Regions from separate parts of the Bifidobacterium sp. 2450 genome, predicted to be linked through region 3. Evidence: riboswitches for the same ligand, from Rfam matches in the RefSeq annotation. Region 3 holds a riboswitch; each other region holds the start of a gene.
What was found. Region 3 has a riboswitch for thiamine pyrophosphate ahead of tenA (thiaminase II). Riboswitches for the same ligand answer to the same signal wherever they lie in the genome.

Region 1: linked by a shared signal. The riboswitch ahead of ACEUKI_RS01020 (hydroxyethylthiazole kinase) and the one ahead of tenA (thiaminase II) in region 3 are both predicted to bind thiamine pyrophosphate.
Region 2: linked by a shared signal. The riboswitch ahead of thiS (sulfur carrier protein ThiS) and the one ahead of tenA (thiaminase II) in region 3 are both predicted to bind thiamine pyrophosphate.
Region 4: linked by a shared signal. The riboswitch ahead of ACEUKI_RS02085 (ECF transporter S component) and the one ahead of tenA (thiaminase II) in region 3 are both predicted to bind thiamine pyrophosphate.

Annotation. Positions count from the first base shown of each region.
Region 1 covers NZ_JBHEEA010000002.1:101,535-105,783, reverse strand. Annotated here, with positions in the region: gene dusB (tRNA dihydrouridine synthase DusB) at 1-154, opposite strand, end outside; gene ACEUKI_RS01025 (glycine--tRNA ligase) at 299-1,771, opposite strand; TPP riboswitch at 2,108-2,216, shown strand; gene ACEUKI_RS01020 (hydroxyethylthiazole kinase) at 2,207-3,151, shown strand; gene thiC (phosphomethylpyrimidine synthase ThiC) at 3,234-4,249, shown strand, end outside.
Region 2 covers NZ_JBHEEA010000003.1:199,251-203,499, forward strand. Annotated here, with positions in the region: gene ACEUKI_RS01990 (rhodanese-like domain-containing protein) at 57-413, opposite strand; gene thiF (thiazole biosynthesis adenylyltransferase ThiF) at 470-1,279, opposite strand; gene ACEUKI_RS02000 (thiazole synthase) at 1,375-2,244, opposite strand; gene thiS (sulfur carrier protein ThiS) at 2,256-2,450, opposite strand; TPP riboswitch at 2,625-2,728, opposite strand; gene argH (argininosuccinate lyase) at 2,799-4,249, opposite strand, start outside.
Region 3 covers NZ_JBHEEA010000006.1:181,350-185,598, forward strand. Annotated here, with positions in the region: gene ACEUKI_RS05205 (alpha/beta hydrolase) at 36-668, shown strand; gene ACEUKI_RS05210 (hypothetical protein) at 793-1,077, opposite strand; gene tenA (thiaminase II) at 1,065-1,799, opposite strand; TPP riboswitch at 1,790-1,958, opposite strand; partial or broken gene ACEUKI_RS05220 (phosphoesterase) at 2,098-2,843, shown strand; gene ACEUKI_RS05225 (macro domain-containing protein) at 2,864-3,373, shown strand; gene ACEUKI_RS05230 (alpha/beta hydrolase) at 3,448-4,249, shown strand, end outside.
Region 4 covers NZ_JBHEEA010000003.1:217,152-221,400, reverse strand. Annotated here, with positions in the region: gene ACEUKI_RS02090 (dipeptidase) at 1-1,274, shown strand, start outside; TPP riboswitch at 1,365-1,469, shown strand; gene ACEUKI_RS02085 (ECF transporter S component) at 1,574-2,173, shown strand; gene ACEUKI_RS02080 (ABC transporter ATP-binding protein) at 2,173-3,648, shown strand; gene ACEUKI_RS02075 (energy-coupling factor transporter transmembrane protein EcfT) at 3,645-4,249, shown strand, end outside.

The DNA of each region.
Region 1 (4,249 bases), on a different contig from region 3:
AGAGCACCACCGGGGTCGGCACGGTGATGTTGCCGAGTTGGACCGGGGCGATATGCACCGGGGTCCCGGGGCGCGCCGGCGCGTCCGTACGTGGGTCGAGGTTGTCGGTCTCGTGATGCTCGGTGAGCACTGTTTCGGATTCGGATTGTGCCATGTGATTCCTAAGAAAATAAGTAGGGGCTCCCCTGAGAGAGGAGCCCCGGCGTCTATCGCCGCCACTTCGCCTACAAACAGCCCACTGGGATGTTTTCCTTACGGCTCAGCCCACAGAGGGGAGCCCAAGTTGTGCGACTCCGGCTTAGTACAGGCCGCCGGCTTCCCGAACGCCGGACTCAGGCCAAGGCTCACCGCCCATTTCCACAGGCTTCAGGGGCACGCGGGTGCGCTTCTCGCCGATACGGGCGGCCACGTAATCGGCCACCTTGTCAAGAGCGACGCGCTCCTGGGCCATGGTGTCACGCTCACGGATGGTCACGGCGTGGTCCTCGAGGGTGTCGAAGTCCACGGTGATGCACAGCGGGGTGCCGATCTCGTCCTGACGACGGTAACGACGACCGATGGCACCGGACTCGTCGTAGTCGATCATCCACTCGTTGAAGCGCAGGTCGTCGGCCAGGTTCTGGGCCACGGTCTGCAGTTCGGGCTTCTTGCTCAGCGGCAGCACGGCGGCCTTGACCGGGGCCAGACGCGGGTCGAGACGCAGCACGGTGCGCTTGTCAACGCCGCCCTTGGTGTTCGGGGCCTCGTCCACATCGTAGGCGTCCACGAGGAAGCACATCAGGGAGCGGGTCAGGCCGGCGGCCGGTTCGATGACGTACGGCACGTACTTCTCGCCGGTGGCCTGGTTGAAGTAGCTCAGGTCTTCGCCGGAGTGCTTGGAGTGCGCGCTCAAATCGTAATCGGTACGGTTGGCGATGCCTTCGAGCTCGCCCCAGTCGGAACCCTGGAAGCCGAACTTGTATTCGATGTCCACGGTGCGCTTGGAGTAGTGGGAGAGCTTCTCCTTCGGGTGCTCGTAGTGGCGCAGGTTCTCCGGCCTGACGCCGAGGTCGATGTACCAGCGGGTGCGGGCGTCGATCCAGTACTGGTGCCATTCCTCATCGGTGCCGGGCGTGACGAAGAACTCCATCTCCATCTGCTCGAACTCACGGGTGCGGAAGATGAAGTTACCCGGGGTGATCTCGTTACGGAAGGACTTACCCATGTTGGCGATGCCGAACGGCGGCCTGGAACGGGAAGAGGTCATCACGTTCTTGAAGTCCACGAAGATGCCCTGTGCAGTCTCCGGGCGCAGGTAGTGCAGGCTGTTCTCGTCCTCGACCGGGCCGAGGTGGGTGCGCAGCATCATGTTGAAGTCGCGCGGTTCGGTCCACTGGCCACGGGTGCCGCAGTTCGGGCAGACGATGTCCTTCATGCCGTTTTCCGGCATCTTGTCGTCGTGCTTCTCGGCGTAGGATTCCTCGAGCTTGTCGGCGCGGTTGCGCTTGTGGCAGTTGAGACACTCGACGAGCGGATCGTTGAACACGCTCACGTGGCCGGACGCCACCCACACTTCGGGCGGCAGAATGATGGAAGTGTCGACACCGACGACATCAGGACGGGTGACGACCATGGAGCGCCACCATTCACGCTTGATATTGTCCTTGAGAGCGACGCCGAGGGGGCCGTAATCCCAAGCGGAACGGGTGCCGCCGTAAATTTCGCCGGCGGGGAACACGAAGCCGCGACGCTTCGCAAGGGATACGACTTCATCGAGTTTGGACTGAGCCACAATGCACCTTCTGGTTTGAACGGTTTGGGGGTCTAATAACAACCGCTTCAGGATAGCCGTATATGGTGACAGGTCAGGCGGCATTATCCGGTATATGTTCCGCGTCTCACGAGCGGCCGTTCGCAGCGATTCCTCTATCGCAACACCTCCATATTGTTCCTGTTGTTTTACCCTTCCCGAATTTGTACCACTGGCATCGCGTCAGCGTCACAAATGCGGGAGATGTTGCTCGGCGGAGGCGTCTATGTATCACGAATGGACGGGACGCGCCAGACCTGACGACACGTATCGAACAAATCCGTCACGATAATGTCCATGTTGGCGCATAGCGTCGGCACTGTAATGCAGGGGAACTCGCATGTGGTTCGCGAGTTGAGAAAGGCCTGAGCCTGACCCTTAGAACCTGTTGGTTAAGACCATCGTAGGGAGCAGTAAATGAGCAATAGTGCATCATCGTTTACCGGTGTGTCCAGCGGTTGTACCGCCGGGACTCCGGTTCCAGCCGATTCACCCATCCGTGACAATATCGCCGATGCCGTTCGCCGCGTACGCGAGACGACTCCGTTGGCCCAGTCATTCACCAATTTTGTGACCATCAATTTGGTTGCCAACGCGCAACTGGCGGCCGGCGGCACTGCGGCCATGAGTTTCCTGCCGGACGACGTGATCGAAACCGCGAAAATCGCGGGCGCGAACTACATCAACGTGGGCACGCTGCTGCCGTTCTATAAGGACGCACTGCCCGAAATCGCCCAGCGACTCAACTACTTGGACAAGCCGTGGGTGCTCGACCCGGTGGCCGCCGGCATCGGCCGCACCCGTACCGCCATTCTTCAGGCCTTCAAGGCCGCTCCCCCGACCATGATTCGCGCGAATGCATCCGAGGTAATCGCGCTGGCGAACATGTGGGGGCTCAATACCGAAACCGTGGGGGACGTTTCCGAGCACCGCCCCGCCGGAGTGGAATCCGTCGACGACGTGGAGTCCGCAACCGGTGCGGCGGTGGCGCTGGCACAGTATCTGACCGAACAGCACGCCAAGCATTCCTCCCATGACGCTTCCACCCGCTGCGCCGTGGCCGTGTCCGGCATCGCCGATCTGGTGACCGATGGCGAAACCGTGTACCGGCTGCCGGGCGGTAGCGCGATGATGACCAAGATCACCGGTGCCGGCTGCTCGCTGGGCGGCGTGGCTGCCACGTATTTGGCGGTCTCCGATCCGTTGACCGCCGCCCTGTCCGCGTCTCTGCTGTACAACCGCGCGGGAGAGGTGGCCGATACAAGTTCGCACGGGCCGGGCTCGTTCCAAGTCGCGTTCCTTGACGCGCTGTGGAATGTGACCGCCGGACAGGTGGCGGAATCCGAGATTTTGGTGCAGTAGTTTCAGTTCCCTCTGATGAGGGAGCTCATAACAGTTTTTTCCAATAAGACTTCCACAAGAAACAACAAAAGCAGGAATAATAATGAATATTGAATACCCATACGACTCCATGCGCGACAGCTTCGACCTGTCCGCGTACTTCGTGGTGGGGCCGGAGGACTGCAAAGGCCGTCCGCTGACCGACGTGGTGGATCAGGCTCTGCACGGCGGCGCAACCTTCATCCAACTGCGCGCCAAGGAGGCCGATGCCTCTGAGCTGACCGACATGGCTCGCGACATCGCGCAGATCATCGAGGACAATGAGAAGTCCGATTCCGTGGCCTTTGTGATCGACGACCGTGCCGACGTGGTGTGGCAGGCCCGCCGCAAGGGCATCAAGGTGGACGGTGTGCACATCGGCCAAACCGACATGGAGCCGCGCGAAGCCCGCGCCCTGCTCGGCGACGAGGCCATCGTGGGTCTGTCGGCTGAGACCGAAAGCCTCGTTCGGCTCATCAACGAGCTGCCCGACGGCTGCATCGACTACATTGGCGCCGGCCCTCTGCACGTCTCCACCACCAAGCCCGAGGCTTCCGTGGGCGGCAACGACGGCTCCGGCAAGACGCTGGACGCCGCCCAGATCAACACCATCTGCGTTGCCAGTGAATTCCCGGTGGTCGTGGGCGGCGGCGTGACCGCAGCCGATATGGCCATGCTCGCCGATACCAAGGCTGCCGGCTGGTTCGCGGTCTCCGCCATCGCGGGTGCCGAGGACCCGGAAGAGGCCGCGCGCACCATGGTCGAAGACTGGAAGGCCGTCCGCGGCGACAAGAAGCACGGCTACGCGCCGCGCGTCGTAACCCACACCCCCGTTACTGACACTCAGGCTGCTCAGGAGGGGGCCGCGAAGCCTGGTTCCGAGGCCACTGAGAAGAAGTTCACCAACGCCAAGGACGCCAAGGATGCCCAGAAGCTTGCCAAGCAGCAGCGCGTGGACATCGCTGCCCGTGGTTCCAAGCAGCGCGACAAGGCGCACATCCGCAAGACCAAGTCCGTACCGTTCACCTATCAGTACGGTTCCTACGATCTGGAAGTGCCGTACACCGAAATCAAGCTGAG
Region 2 (4,249 bases), on a different contig from region 3:
TGTAGGGCACACGTATGTCCGTGCACACTCATCCAAAAGAACGACAACGGGAACCGTTAATCGTGGTGGGTTTCAAGATAGTCGAGATAACCCTGAAAACCGCCATCGAGGCTTGCTACATCGTAACCGCGATCGGCAAGGATTTCAGCTACTTCCTCGCTCCACCATCCTTGAGCACAATAGACTACGACAGTTCGATTTGTGGGCACGGTTTTGAGCACATGGGCCAGAGGGTCGAGTGGTGCATTGGTGGCGTCTTCGACCGGGTGGGCGGCGAAGTCGGCTGGTTCCCTCAAGTCGAGCAGCGTGACCGTATTCGGGTCGAGCTTGGCAAATTCCGCCGGCGTGATGCGGCGGTACGATGCTTCACTGCTCTCATCGTCATCGACCGCATTATGCAAAGCAATAGGCATGTTCTTCCCCTCTCGTTCTGATCTTGGCTCCCCTCAAGGAGGGACGCCACATAGCTCTAAATCGCGCAGGCCGGCTGAATATAGTTGGCCGGATCAATAGCAGTAATGGTCGGCTGCTCACCGCACACCGGGCAATCCGGCACATGCTTTGGCAGTGGGACCCGTCGAATATTCATGGTCAGGGCATCCACAGTGAGCATGCGAGCCACGAGCGGCTCCCCCACGCCGGCAATCAGCTTGACGGCCTCAGTCGCCTCCAGACTGCCGATCACGCCGACCACCGCGCCCAGTACGCCGGCTTCCTTGCAGGTCGGAATCTCACCGGCGGCGGGCATGTCGCGGAAGATGCAGCGGTAGCAGGGGCCTCCGCCGGGAATGACGGTCATCACCTGACCGGCGAATCCGACCACACCGGCATGGATATACGGCTTGCCGGCCAGCACGCAGGCGTCATTGATGAGGAATTTTGCGGCGAAGTTGTCGGTGGCATCGATCACCAGATCGTACGGTTCGATGAGGCCGGCGATGTTGCTCGCGTCGACGAGCTCGTAGTAGGTATCAACCGTCACATCCGGGTTGAGCGCGCGGATGGCTGTGGCCGCGGATTCCACTTTGGGCGCTCCGACACGTGCAGTGGTATGGATGATTTGGCGTTGCAGATTGCTCATATCCACCACATCGCCGTCCACCAGTCCGATATGGCCGACGCCAGCCGCCGCCAGATACAGGGCGGCCGGAGAACCAAGCCCTCCCGCTCCGATGATGAGCACGCTGGAGACCAGCAACCGCTTTTGCCCTTTGACCCCCACGCCCTTCAAAATCAAGTGCCGAGCATACCGTTCAAGTTGTTCATCCGTTAATGCCATATTCCATGTTCCTCATGTATCACAACCCAGCTCCCCTTGCCAGGGGAGCTGTCGCCGGAGGCGACTGAGGGGGTAGTCCCGTTCTTGAAATGTCCTCAGTGCAAATACCCCGTAGTCGGGCTGGACGGCACAGCCTGCCCCTCGGTCACCTTGCCAAGGCCAGACAAATACGCCGCACGACCAGCATCGATGGCGTGCTTGAACGCCTCAGCCATCAGCGGGATATTGCCAGCAGAGGCAACGGCCGTGTACGCCATCACCGCATCCGCACCCATCTCCATCGCATCGCAGGCCTGGCTCGGGCGTCCGATACCAGCGTCGATGATGACCGGCACATGCGCATTGGCGATGATGATTTCGATGAAGTCACGCATGCGCAGGCCCATATTGGAGCCGATCAACGAACCGAGCGGCATAACGGCAGCGGCACCGGCCTCCTCCAGCTGACGGGCCGCAATCGGGTCCGGGAACATGTAGGGCATGACCACGAAGCCTTCCTTGGCCAACATTTCGGTGGCTCGGATGGTTTCGGCGTTGTCCGGCAAGAGGTACTTGGTCTCGTGTTCGATTTCGACCTTGACGAAGTCGGTGTGGCACACTTCGCGTGCCAGTCGGGCGATACGCACGGCTTCCTCGGCGTTGCGCGCACCGGAGGTGTTGGGCAGCAGCGTAATGCCTTCGGGAATGTAGTCGAGCACGCTGTTCTCGGTGGTCTGCGCGCGGCGCAGTGCCATGGTGACGATTTGCGTGCCTGCATGTTCGACCGTGGCCTTGATGAGGTTCAGGTCGTAGCGGCCGGAGCCCAAAATGAATCGCGACTGGAACTCGTGACCGCCCAGGTTCAGCGGCTTGTCTTCCACCGGGAGAATCGGCGCGGCGGTGCCGACCGGATTGGTGACGGCGGGCTGCGGCGGCAGCGGAGTCGCCTCAACAGATGCTTCAGTAACCGGATTAATATTGCTCATAGCTTTTCCTTTCATCCACCCTGTACAAACTGCACAATTTCCATGACGCACTGGTCGTCGAGCATGGCGTCGGCACGCTTATCGCGCGGGATAATCTCACCATTGAGTTCGATGGCCACACGCTCGGCGCGGAATCCGTGCGCTTCGAGATAATCGGCGACGCTGACCGGCGTCTCGAGCGTGACCTGCTCTCCGTTGACCTGCATAATATCCTTTCAGATAGTAAAAAAGGGCGCACGAAACGAACCGTACCTTAAGTGGTGCGCCCATTCATGAACCCAATCATGCGACCGTTCGACCGCTGTGATGTATTGGCTCCATCACGACCGTCTCACGGCTGAATTATGCAAACGGAATGAAAGCTGTATCGGAGAACCCGGCAAATCTGCGACAACGATTCCTTACGGCGGCATGACCCGCGTCAAGTTCCCCGGTCGAAGTCTGGCGACTTCCTCTCAGCCTCACGGCTCCCGTTCGTTACGATTTCTCAGTGTATGCCGTTGCAGTGACAACAGCAAAATGAAGCTCCCTCTGACGAGGGAGCTTCATTGGGACTAGAACGTGCCGGGGGCTTTGTAGGCGGAGCCATCCGACGTGGATGCGGGGAAGAGCTTGAGTTCTTCGGCCTCGGCCTTGGCGTCGGCGATCTGCTCGCGCACGCGACCGTAAGCGGTGCCGCCCTTGCCGTTGCGGGAGTCGACCGAACCGTGGCTGGAGAGCACTTCGCGTACTCCCGGAGCCTTGTCGGCCGGCAGGAACGCGGCGAAGGTCTCGATGAAGTCATTGTCGGTCAGATCCCACAGTTCCTGGCCGCGGCCTTCGGCGAGCTTGACGCAGGCACCAGAGAGCTCGTGCGCGTGGCGGAACGGCACACCGTTCTTGACGAGCCATTCGGCGATGTCGGTGGCCAGCGCGAAGCCGGTCGGAGCTTCCTCTTCCAGGCGGTCGCCGTCGAAGTGCATGGTCCTGACCATGCCGGTGAAGGCGGGCAGCAGCACTTCGAGCGTATCGACCTGGTCGAACACGGCCTCCTTGTCTTCCTGCAGATCGCGAGCGTAGGCGGTGGGCAGGCCCTTCAGGGTGGCCAGCAGACCGGTCAGATCGCCGATGAGTCGGCCGGACTTGCCGCGGGCGAGCTCGGCGATATCCGGGTTCTTCTTCTGCGGCATGATGGAGGAGCCGGTGGAATAGCCGTCGTCGAGCTTGACGAAGGCGAACTCCTGGGTGTTCCAGATGATGATCTCCTCGGACAGGCGGGAGATGTCCACGCCGGTCATGGCGGCCACGAACGCGAATTCGGCCACGAGATCACGTGCGGCGGTGCCATCGATGGAGTTGTCGGTCACGCGGGAGAAGCCGAGCTCACGCGCCACGGCCTCCGGGTCGAGGCCGAGCGTGTTGCCGGCCAGCGCGCCGGAGCCGTACGGAGAGGCGTTGATGCGCTTGTCCCAGTCGATCAGTCGCTGCACGTCGCGAATCAGCGGCCAAGCGTGGGCCATGAGCTGGTGCGCGAGCAGCACGGGCTGGGCGTGCTGCATGTGGGTGCGGCCCGGCATCACGGTGCGGCCGGCCTTTTCGCTCTGCTCGATCAGGGCGTTGACGAGGTCAAGCAGGAGTCCGGCGATCACACGGGAGTGGCGGCGCAACCACATGCGAATCAGGCAGGCGATCTGGTCGTTGCGGGAACGGCCGGCCCTGAGCTTGCCGCCGAGTTCATCGCCGGCAATGTCAATCAGACCGCGTTCGAGGGCGGTGGCCTCGTCCTCATCGTCTTCGATGGGGGCGAAGGAGCCATCGTCAACGTGGCGCTGGAGCGTGTCGAGCGCATCCTCCATGCGCTGCAGCTCGTCGGCGGTCAGAAGTCCCGCACGGCCGAGAGCACGGGCGTGGGCGCGGGAACCGGCGATGTCGTCGTCGACCAAGCGCCAGTCGAACTGCGTGGACCTGGACAGTCGGGCCAATTCCGGCGACGGACCAGACGTAAAGCGACCACCCCACAGGGCCA
Region 3 (4,249 bases):
CATGTAAGCTCGTTGGTGAGGTGATGACGATGCGAATGCAGATGACAAGCCAGATCGATGCCGGCGGCAATGACCCCATTTTCCTGATGTTCCACGGTTACGGCAACGACGAAAGCGAGATGGTGCGGATTCTCGACGCCGTATATGCGCCGACGCGAGCCGATGCGGCCCCGGCCGCAATTGCCGCCGCACCCAGCTATATCTCGTTCCGTGCCACCTACGCGCGGCCCTATATGGGCGGCAATTACTGGTATCCCGACGGCTGCGGCGTGGACGAGCGCCAACGCGAATGCGCGGCGGTCGGGGATGCGGTGACTTCACTGCTGGACGCCTCGGCACTCGCCCATCGCAGGAAGATATTGATCGGTTTCTCCCAAGGCGGTTATCTGTCGTATCGTCTGGTCAAGGCGCATCCGACGTTGTTCGATGCCGCGATCCTGCTCAGTCCTTCGTTCATGGGCGAGGAACAGGCGGCGCTTGACTCCCTTACCCGATTCTTCCTGGCGTACGGCGCGCAGGACCGCACGATTCCGCTGCCCGACCAGCAAACGGCCCATCAGGTCCTTGAACGGGCCGGGCATCTGACCTATCGCGAGTATTCCGGCATGGCCCATGCCATCTGTGATGAGGAAATCGCCGATATCCGGGATTTCCTACGTGCCATATGATGCCGGAATAGCTCCAATATGGAATATCTCCGTTCAAAGAGGTACCGGTCCAAGTAGAAGCGGCTCAACAATGGGGAATGGCGTTGGCCACGCCCATTCATCGCGCGATGGTTCTGCGATCAGCTCAATTCCCCTGCCGGCTGATGCCGCCCTTATGACCGGTGGCCTTGAATGGCGTGGCGTGTGCCGTCACCTTCAGTCCCGGCAGATTCGTACTGGTATTGGATCGACCGCAGTGCCCGGCAGCCGGCTGGGACTCGGAGCGTCGACCAGTACCCGTGATGTTGGTATGCCGTTTGCCGTCGTGTGCCCGTTTCCCACCAGCACCGTCAGCCCCGTCAATATCAATGCCCTTGGCGCGCAAAGCACGCGCCCACCGCTCATCCATCGTGCGCCTCACACGTCCCATTCGGGTTTCCACGTGTACTGCATGTCGTAGGCACTCGACCAGAACATGTATTCGTTCTGCACGCCGGTCACGAAGATGTCCACGAGTTCGTCCTTGCGTTCTGCGCTCAGGTGTTCGGTCAGCTGCTCGATATGTTCGATCAGCCATGCGGAGCTGCTCCAGAACTCCTCGGTTTTGTACATGTCCACCCAGCTCTTGTACGGGTTGGAATCAAGCGTGTCCGTGAATTCGGCGGCGAGACGCTGCCCATAGTCGGCGTACACCCATGCGCAGGGCAGCACGGCCACGAGAACATCGACTAAAGGATTGCCATATGCGATCGAAAGGATGTTCGACGTGTAGGCGCGGGCGAACGCGGACTGACGAACCGAGTTCATTTCCTGCTCGCTGATGCCGTAGCTTGCCATGTATTTGCGGTGCATCGCGGACTCCACATTGAAGATACCGTTCTGCACGTCGGCCATGAACCGCATGACTTCGGGATCCTGGGTTTTGGTGAGGGCCAGAGCGTGAACCTTGGCGTAGTCGTTTAGGTAACGGTAGTCCTGCAGCAGATAGAATGCGAAGCGCTCGCGATCGAGCGTCCCGTTGCCCAGCTCGCGCAGGAACGGCTGCCGGTATCCCTCCTCCCAGACCAAGTTGGCGGCCTCGCGCAGTCGTTGCGCGAACGGCGGCAGATGGTCCAAGGTAATCGGGCCGAATGCAGCGGCGTCAAAAGTCATCATTTGCTCCCTCCGATGGTGTTGACCAACAGGTTCCAAGGGTCAGGCCTTATGCCTTTCTCAACCCGCATGCCGGCGATTGATTCGGTCTCGGCGCGAATGGCACCGTACCGGCTCGGTTGGTATCGGCTTGGTTCATGGGTTCCCCTGCAATGCGCCTTATTATGGCAACACGAACAGACACGGGCTGATGGCCATCCTTGCGACTCCTCACATGGCGCTTATGGACTTAGGATGGAGTCATTCGTAATGTCCTTGCACCGGTTGCGGCAAGGACAGCACCGCAGGAGGACCGTCAATGAAGTATTTCACCACCGATACGCATTTCGGGCATCCGCTGGTCACCGTGTTACGAGGTTTTACGACATTCGACCCAACGCGCTCAAGCTATGAGGAAATACTGCGCGCGCATGGGCGCAAAGCCGCTGAGGATTGGGCCAAGGAGACGACGCTGGACTCGGGGCCGACGTTCCGTACGGCAGCCGATACGGATGCTCACGACAAAGCGATCGTGGACAATATCAATGCGATGGTCGGGCCGGACGATGAGTTGTGGATTCTGGGCGACATCGGTTTTCGCACGTCACTGACGCATTTGAAGAACTGTCTACGCGCGCTCAATTGCAAGCATTTGCATGGTGTGATCGGCAATCACGATGGTTGGTGGCTTGAAGATCGGCCCACACTCAACCTGTTCGAGAGCCTTGAGCCGAACGATACGGTCGAAATCGAAGGACTTGGCATAGTGAATCTGTCCCACTTCCCATATCGGGAGGATTTGTCGTACAGCTGGCCCGACGATGTGGCAAAGTTCAGCGGTAAGGCCCTGCCGTTTGACGGTCGCAAGCTGCTGTATGGTCACACGCATCAGCTTTCGCCCGATGGGGCCCGTCCGGAGGCTCTGAACGTCGGATTGGATGCATGGGGCTTGATGCCGGTGAGCGAGGCGCAGGTTATCGATTGGTTCCGTGAACATGACGATGGCAGCGCATCGGCTAGCCCGACAGGTCACAAGCACCGTCGCTTGATATGCCGTCGTTCTAAAGAATAAAGGGATAGCAGTCATGCCACTGCGAATTGTGCATCAGGACATCACCACCATGCAGGTGGATGCGATTGTTAACGCGGCGAACACGCGGTTGTTGATGGGCGGCGGCGTGTGCGGCGCGATTTTCCGTGCGGCGGGAGCTCGGGATATGCAGGAGGCCTGTGACCGACTTTCCCCTATTCTCACCGGTTGCGCCGTAGCGACACCAGGCTTCGCATTGTCCGCCCGATACGTGATTCACACCGCCGGCCCGATTTGGCAGGGCGGTGATGCCGGTGAGGAACAACTGCTGCGCGCCTGTTATCGCAATTCGATGGAGCTTGCTGTGTCGCTCGGCTGCGGAAGCATCGCATTCCCGCTGATTTCCGCCGGGATTTACGGCTATCCGCGGGATGCAGCGCTCGCGGTAGCTAGGGATGAGATACACGCGTTTCTCGCCACCAGCAATCGCAATCATTCAGGCGGACAGTCCGAGCAGGGCGTAGGAGACTCCGATTGTTCCGTGTTTCTGGCGTTGTATCGGTAGTCGCGCGATCATCAGCGATCGGCCTCGTATCATCTGTATGATGTCCTGTATTGCAACAGAACCAGGGGGATTCCATGCAAACCATCGACTCATCCAAAGCCGCCGAAAACGTCACTGGTTCGGACGGCGCCATCCATATTCCATCTAATCCCACGCTTGCCGGGCTGGCCTCGCTGACCCGCAACGTGGCGTACAAGACCGGGGCCGATGATCTGGTAATGGATATCATCGCCCCGCAATCCACCGGCGATGACGATGACCGCCGCTACCCCACCGTGGTATTCGTGCAAGGCAGCGCCTGGACCACGCCGCATCGCGACTACGAGATCCCGCAGCTCTCGGCTTTGGCCCGCGAAGGCTTTGTGGTGGCTACGGTGAATCATCGCGATGCCTCGAGCGATCCCCACGACATGTTCCCCGCATATCTCGAGGACGTCAAAGCAGCCATCCGCTATCTCAGGGCAAACGCACGTCAATGGCACGCGGACCCCGACCGTCTCGGCATCTGGGGCACGTCGTCCGGCGGCAACACGTCGCTGCTGGTGGGGTTGACCGCCGACGATCCGCGGTATGAGGACGGCACCAATGCCGATGAAAGCGATGCGGTGAAGTACGTGGTCAGCTGCTTCCCGCCCACCGACATGCTTGAAGCTGTCGACGCATTCGACGATGAGACCAATCCATTCCGGCTGTATTATTTCGGCCCGTTCGCGGCCGTGGTGGGCGCGACCCATGAGACCGGCATCAATGCCGAGGTCCGTCAGCGCGCGGCTGACATGAGCCCCTACCTGCAGGTGCGGGATGACCAACAGTATCCGCCGATGCTCCTGTTGCACGGTACCGCCGACACCGTGGTCCCCTACCATCAATCCGTCA
Region 4 (4,249 bases), on a different contig from region 3:
CGATCTCCGCCAAGGGCATCACCGCCGAACATATGAGGCGCTCCGCTGAATTCGTGGCAGACGAACTGCGCCTCGTGGGTGTGGATACCAAGGTGGTCCAGGCTTCCAATGCCGACGGCACTCCGGGCGCATGGGAGGTCATCGGTTCGCATATCGTTTCTCCGGACGCCCCCACCGTGCTGCTCTACGCCCATCACGACGTGCAGCCTGTTCCGGACCCGACCGAGTGGAACACCGACCCGTTCGTGGCCACCGAAATCGACGGCCGCCTTTACGGCCGTGGCTCCGCCGATGACGGCGGCGGCATCGCCATCCACTCCGGTGCACTGAAGGCATTGGGCGACGACCTCAACGTCAATATCAAAGTGTTCATCGAAGGCGAAGAGGAGATGGGCTCGCCAAGCTTCATTCCCTTCATCGAGGCTCACCGCGACGAATTCGCCGCTGACGTGATTATCGTGGCCGATTCCGGCAACTGGTCGGCGGACATTCCTTCTTTGACCACCTCGCTGCGCGGCAACACCTGTGCGGACGTGACCGTGCAGGGCCTTGAGCATCCGGTGCACTCCGGCCAGTACGGCGGCCCGATTCTCGACTCCAATACGTTGGCCGCCATGCTCATCGCTTCCATGTATGACGAGAACGGCGATCTGGCCGTACCCGGCGTGGCCGCGGAAGAGCCGATCGGCGGTTTGCAGCACGACCTTGACGAAACCACCGTGCGCGAGGATTCTGGCGTGGTGGCCGGTTACGAGTTCGCCGGCACCGGTTCGCTGGCCTCACGCCTGTGGACCAAGCCGTCCGTGACCGTGATCGGTTTCGACGCCCACCCGGTCGAGGGATCCTTCAACGTGATCGCCCCGGAGACCCGCTTCCGTCTGTCGCTGCGCACCGCGCCCACCCAGCGCCCTGAAGAAGCGCAGGAAGCACTGGCTGCATTCCTCGAATCCCACGCGCCGTTCGGTGCCAAGGTCACTGTCGAGCGCGGCGAAAACGGCATGGGCTGGGCCATGGACCCGACCGCCGTGGCCACCAAAGACGCGCTGGAAGCCATGACCGAGGCCTTCGGCGTTGAGCCCATCAACAAGGGCGAAGGCGGCTCCATTCCGTTCATCCCCGAACTGCAGCGCATTTTCCCCAACGCTCAGGTGCTGGTCACCGGTCCTGAAGACCCGAAGGCCAACGCCCACAGCCCCAATGAGTCCATCTCCCTGCCCGGCCTCAAGAACAACGTGATCACCGAGGCTTTGCTGCTGGACAAGCTCGGCAAGTAGCCGAACCGTATCGGTAATGGTAGCGAGCCGCCGTCAGGTAGGTCACAGATGTGGCTATTGCCTTTGACGGCGGCTTGCTTTATAGTCGGGAGTTGACACGGGAGCTGCCGTTGGGCGGCTGAGAGGAGACTCATAGTCTCGACCGATGGAACGTGACCGGATAATGCCGGCGCACGGAAATGTCGCTCTTACCCACCCGTGCCTGAACCAACCCGCGCGTGGACACGAACATGTGCATTATGTGCGTACATATATCCGTGTATGTTCGGCCTGCGTGCGAGCAGAAGAAAGGCACATTCATGACTGAAGCTGTGGCCAAAGCCAATTGCAAGTGGCGCGTCGTCGATATCGTCGTCGCCGCAATCATCGCCGTCGCATCCGGCGTCATTTTCTGGGGCTGGGACATTGTCTGCTCCGCCCCGCTGGCCCTGTTCGAGGGCGTGACCCCCGGTTTCGAGGGTCTGCTCAACGGATTCTGGCTGTTCGCCGGCCCGCTCGCCGCAATCATTGTGCGCAAGCCCGGTGCCGCACTGTTTGCCGAAACCCTCGCCGCCTTCCTCGAGCTTACGCTGGGCAACCAGTGGGGCGTCGGCGGCTCGCTGACCGTCGGCATCATCCAGGGTCTGGGTGCCGAAATTGCCTTCGCCGTCTTCGCTTGGAAGAAGTGGAACATCGGCACCACCATCCTGTCCGGTGCGCTCGCCGGCGTGGGCTGCTGGGCCTACTACTGGGCCACCAACCCGGGCTGGAACGGCCTGCGCGTCACTTGGTATCTGGTGGGCTCCATCATCTCCGGCGTCGTGATCGCCGGCGTGGTGGTCTGGTACTTGTCTCGTGCGCTCGCCGCCACCGGTGCTCTGGAGCGCTTTGAATCCGGCCGCGGCAAGGCGCGCGTCTGATGCAGATTAATCCGGCTGCGGTAGAGGCCAGCGGCTGGGGATGGCGGCACGCCACGCGTAAGGACTTCGCGTTGCGTGCCGTCGATTTCACCATCCGGCCAGGTGAACGTGTGTTGCTGCTCGGTGCTTCGGGCGCGGGCAAAAGCACGATGATGGCCGGTCTCGCAGGCGTACTTGGCGGCGATGAGGAAGGCGAGCAGGAGGGCTCGCTCACCATCGCTGGCGTCGATGCGCGCGAGGCGCGAGGCCGCGTGGGACTGGTGCTTCAGGACCCGGACTCGCAGATCATTCTTGAACGACTAGGCGATGACGCGTCCTTCGGCTGCGAAAACCTCAACGTGCCGCGCGAGGAGATTTGGCAGCGAGTGCGCGAATCATTGGATATGGTGGGACTCGGCGGACTCGAACTGGATCGGTCCACCCGCCATCTGTCCGGCGGTCAGCGCCAACGTCTCGCGTTGGCCGGCGTGCTGGCTATGAAGCCCGGTCTGCTGTTGTTGGACGAACCGACCGCCAACCTCGACCCCGAAGGCGTGGTCGAAGTGCATGACGCGGTCAAAAAGGTCATCGAGGCCACCGGACAGACCATGGTTGTGGTCGAACACCATATCGATGTATGGCTCGATCTGGTCGATCGCGTGATTGTGCTCGGCCGACCCGATGCAAGTTCGCCCACGGGTGCGGTCATCGCCGACGGCAAGCCGGACGAGGTGTTCGCCGAGATGGGCGACGTGTTGGCCGCCGGTGGCGCGTGGGTGCCGGGCCGTGTGATTCCCGATTACTCACCGGAGCAGGAGCCTGCGCACGATGCGCCGGTGCTCAGCACCGAGAACTTAAGCTTTGGCCGTGGGATCGCTCTTGGCGTTGGTATCAATCTGGATTTTTATCCCGGCGAAGTAACGGCTCTGATGGGTCCGAACGGCGCGGGCAAATCGACCTTGGCCCTGACTTTGGCCGGGCTACTCAAGCCTATCGCCGGCAAGGTGCTCATCGCCGACAACCTCAAGCCCGCGCATGCCGGGCGTGAGCCGATCGACTGGAAAAGCAAGGAACTGCTGGGCCGTATCGGCATGGTGTTCCAGGAGCCCGAACACCAGTTCGCTGCCAATTTCGTGCGTGACGAAGTCGCCATCGGCCCCAAGTCGATGGGGCAGAGCCAAGACGAGGCTTATCAGACCGCCGACCGCATGCTTGAGCAGATGAATCTCACGCGCTTCGCCAAAGCCAACCCGTACACCTTGTCTGGCGGGGAGAAGCGGCGACTATCCGTGGCTTCCATGCTGGCCGCCGCACCCAAAGTGTTGGTGATGGACGAACCGACATTCGGACAGGATTTCAGTACGTGGAATGAAATGGTCAAGCTGATCGCCGCCATCCGTGATCAAGGCTCGTGCGTGATCATGGTGACGCACGATGAGGCGCTGGTGGATGCGCTGGACGCGCGACGCGTGATGTTCGAGGAGGCGAAGGCATGAGTGACGTGGTAACCGTCAGCCCACAGGAAACGCGCGTGGAGCCGGTCAAAGCCTCATCGCCCTCATGGTTCATCGCGCGCATCAACGCGGTCAGTCGCATCATCGGTGCGTTGCTGCTGTGCATTCCGATGTTCATCAGTCTGGATGTGGTATCCGCATCCACGGCGCTCGGCATCGAATTCGTGCTGCTGTGGATTGGTGGCGTGGCTCCGTGGACCGTATGCCGTAAGACCTGGCCGGTATGGATCGCCGCCGCCGGCAGTTTTATCTCCGTGTTCCTCTACGGCCGCACCTCGGGCGAGATCCTGTGGCAGGGTGGCTGGATTGTGATCAGCGAGGGATCCATCAATCTGGCCATCGCCACGGCTATCAGGGTGGCGGCCATTGCCGTACCCGGCGTGATTCTGGCCTTGGGCCTCGATCCCACTGATTTGGCGGACGGTCTGGTTGAGATTCTGCACTTCTCACCGCGATTCGTATACGGCGGATTGGCCGGATTGCGCATGTTTACGCTGCTGCAGGAAGATTGGCGCGCACTCGGCTTGTCCCAGCGTTCGCGCGGCCTTGGTGACGGTAACGCCATCGCCCGTGCCCTCTCCCA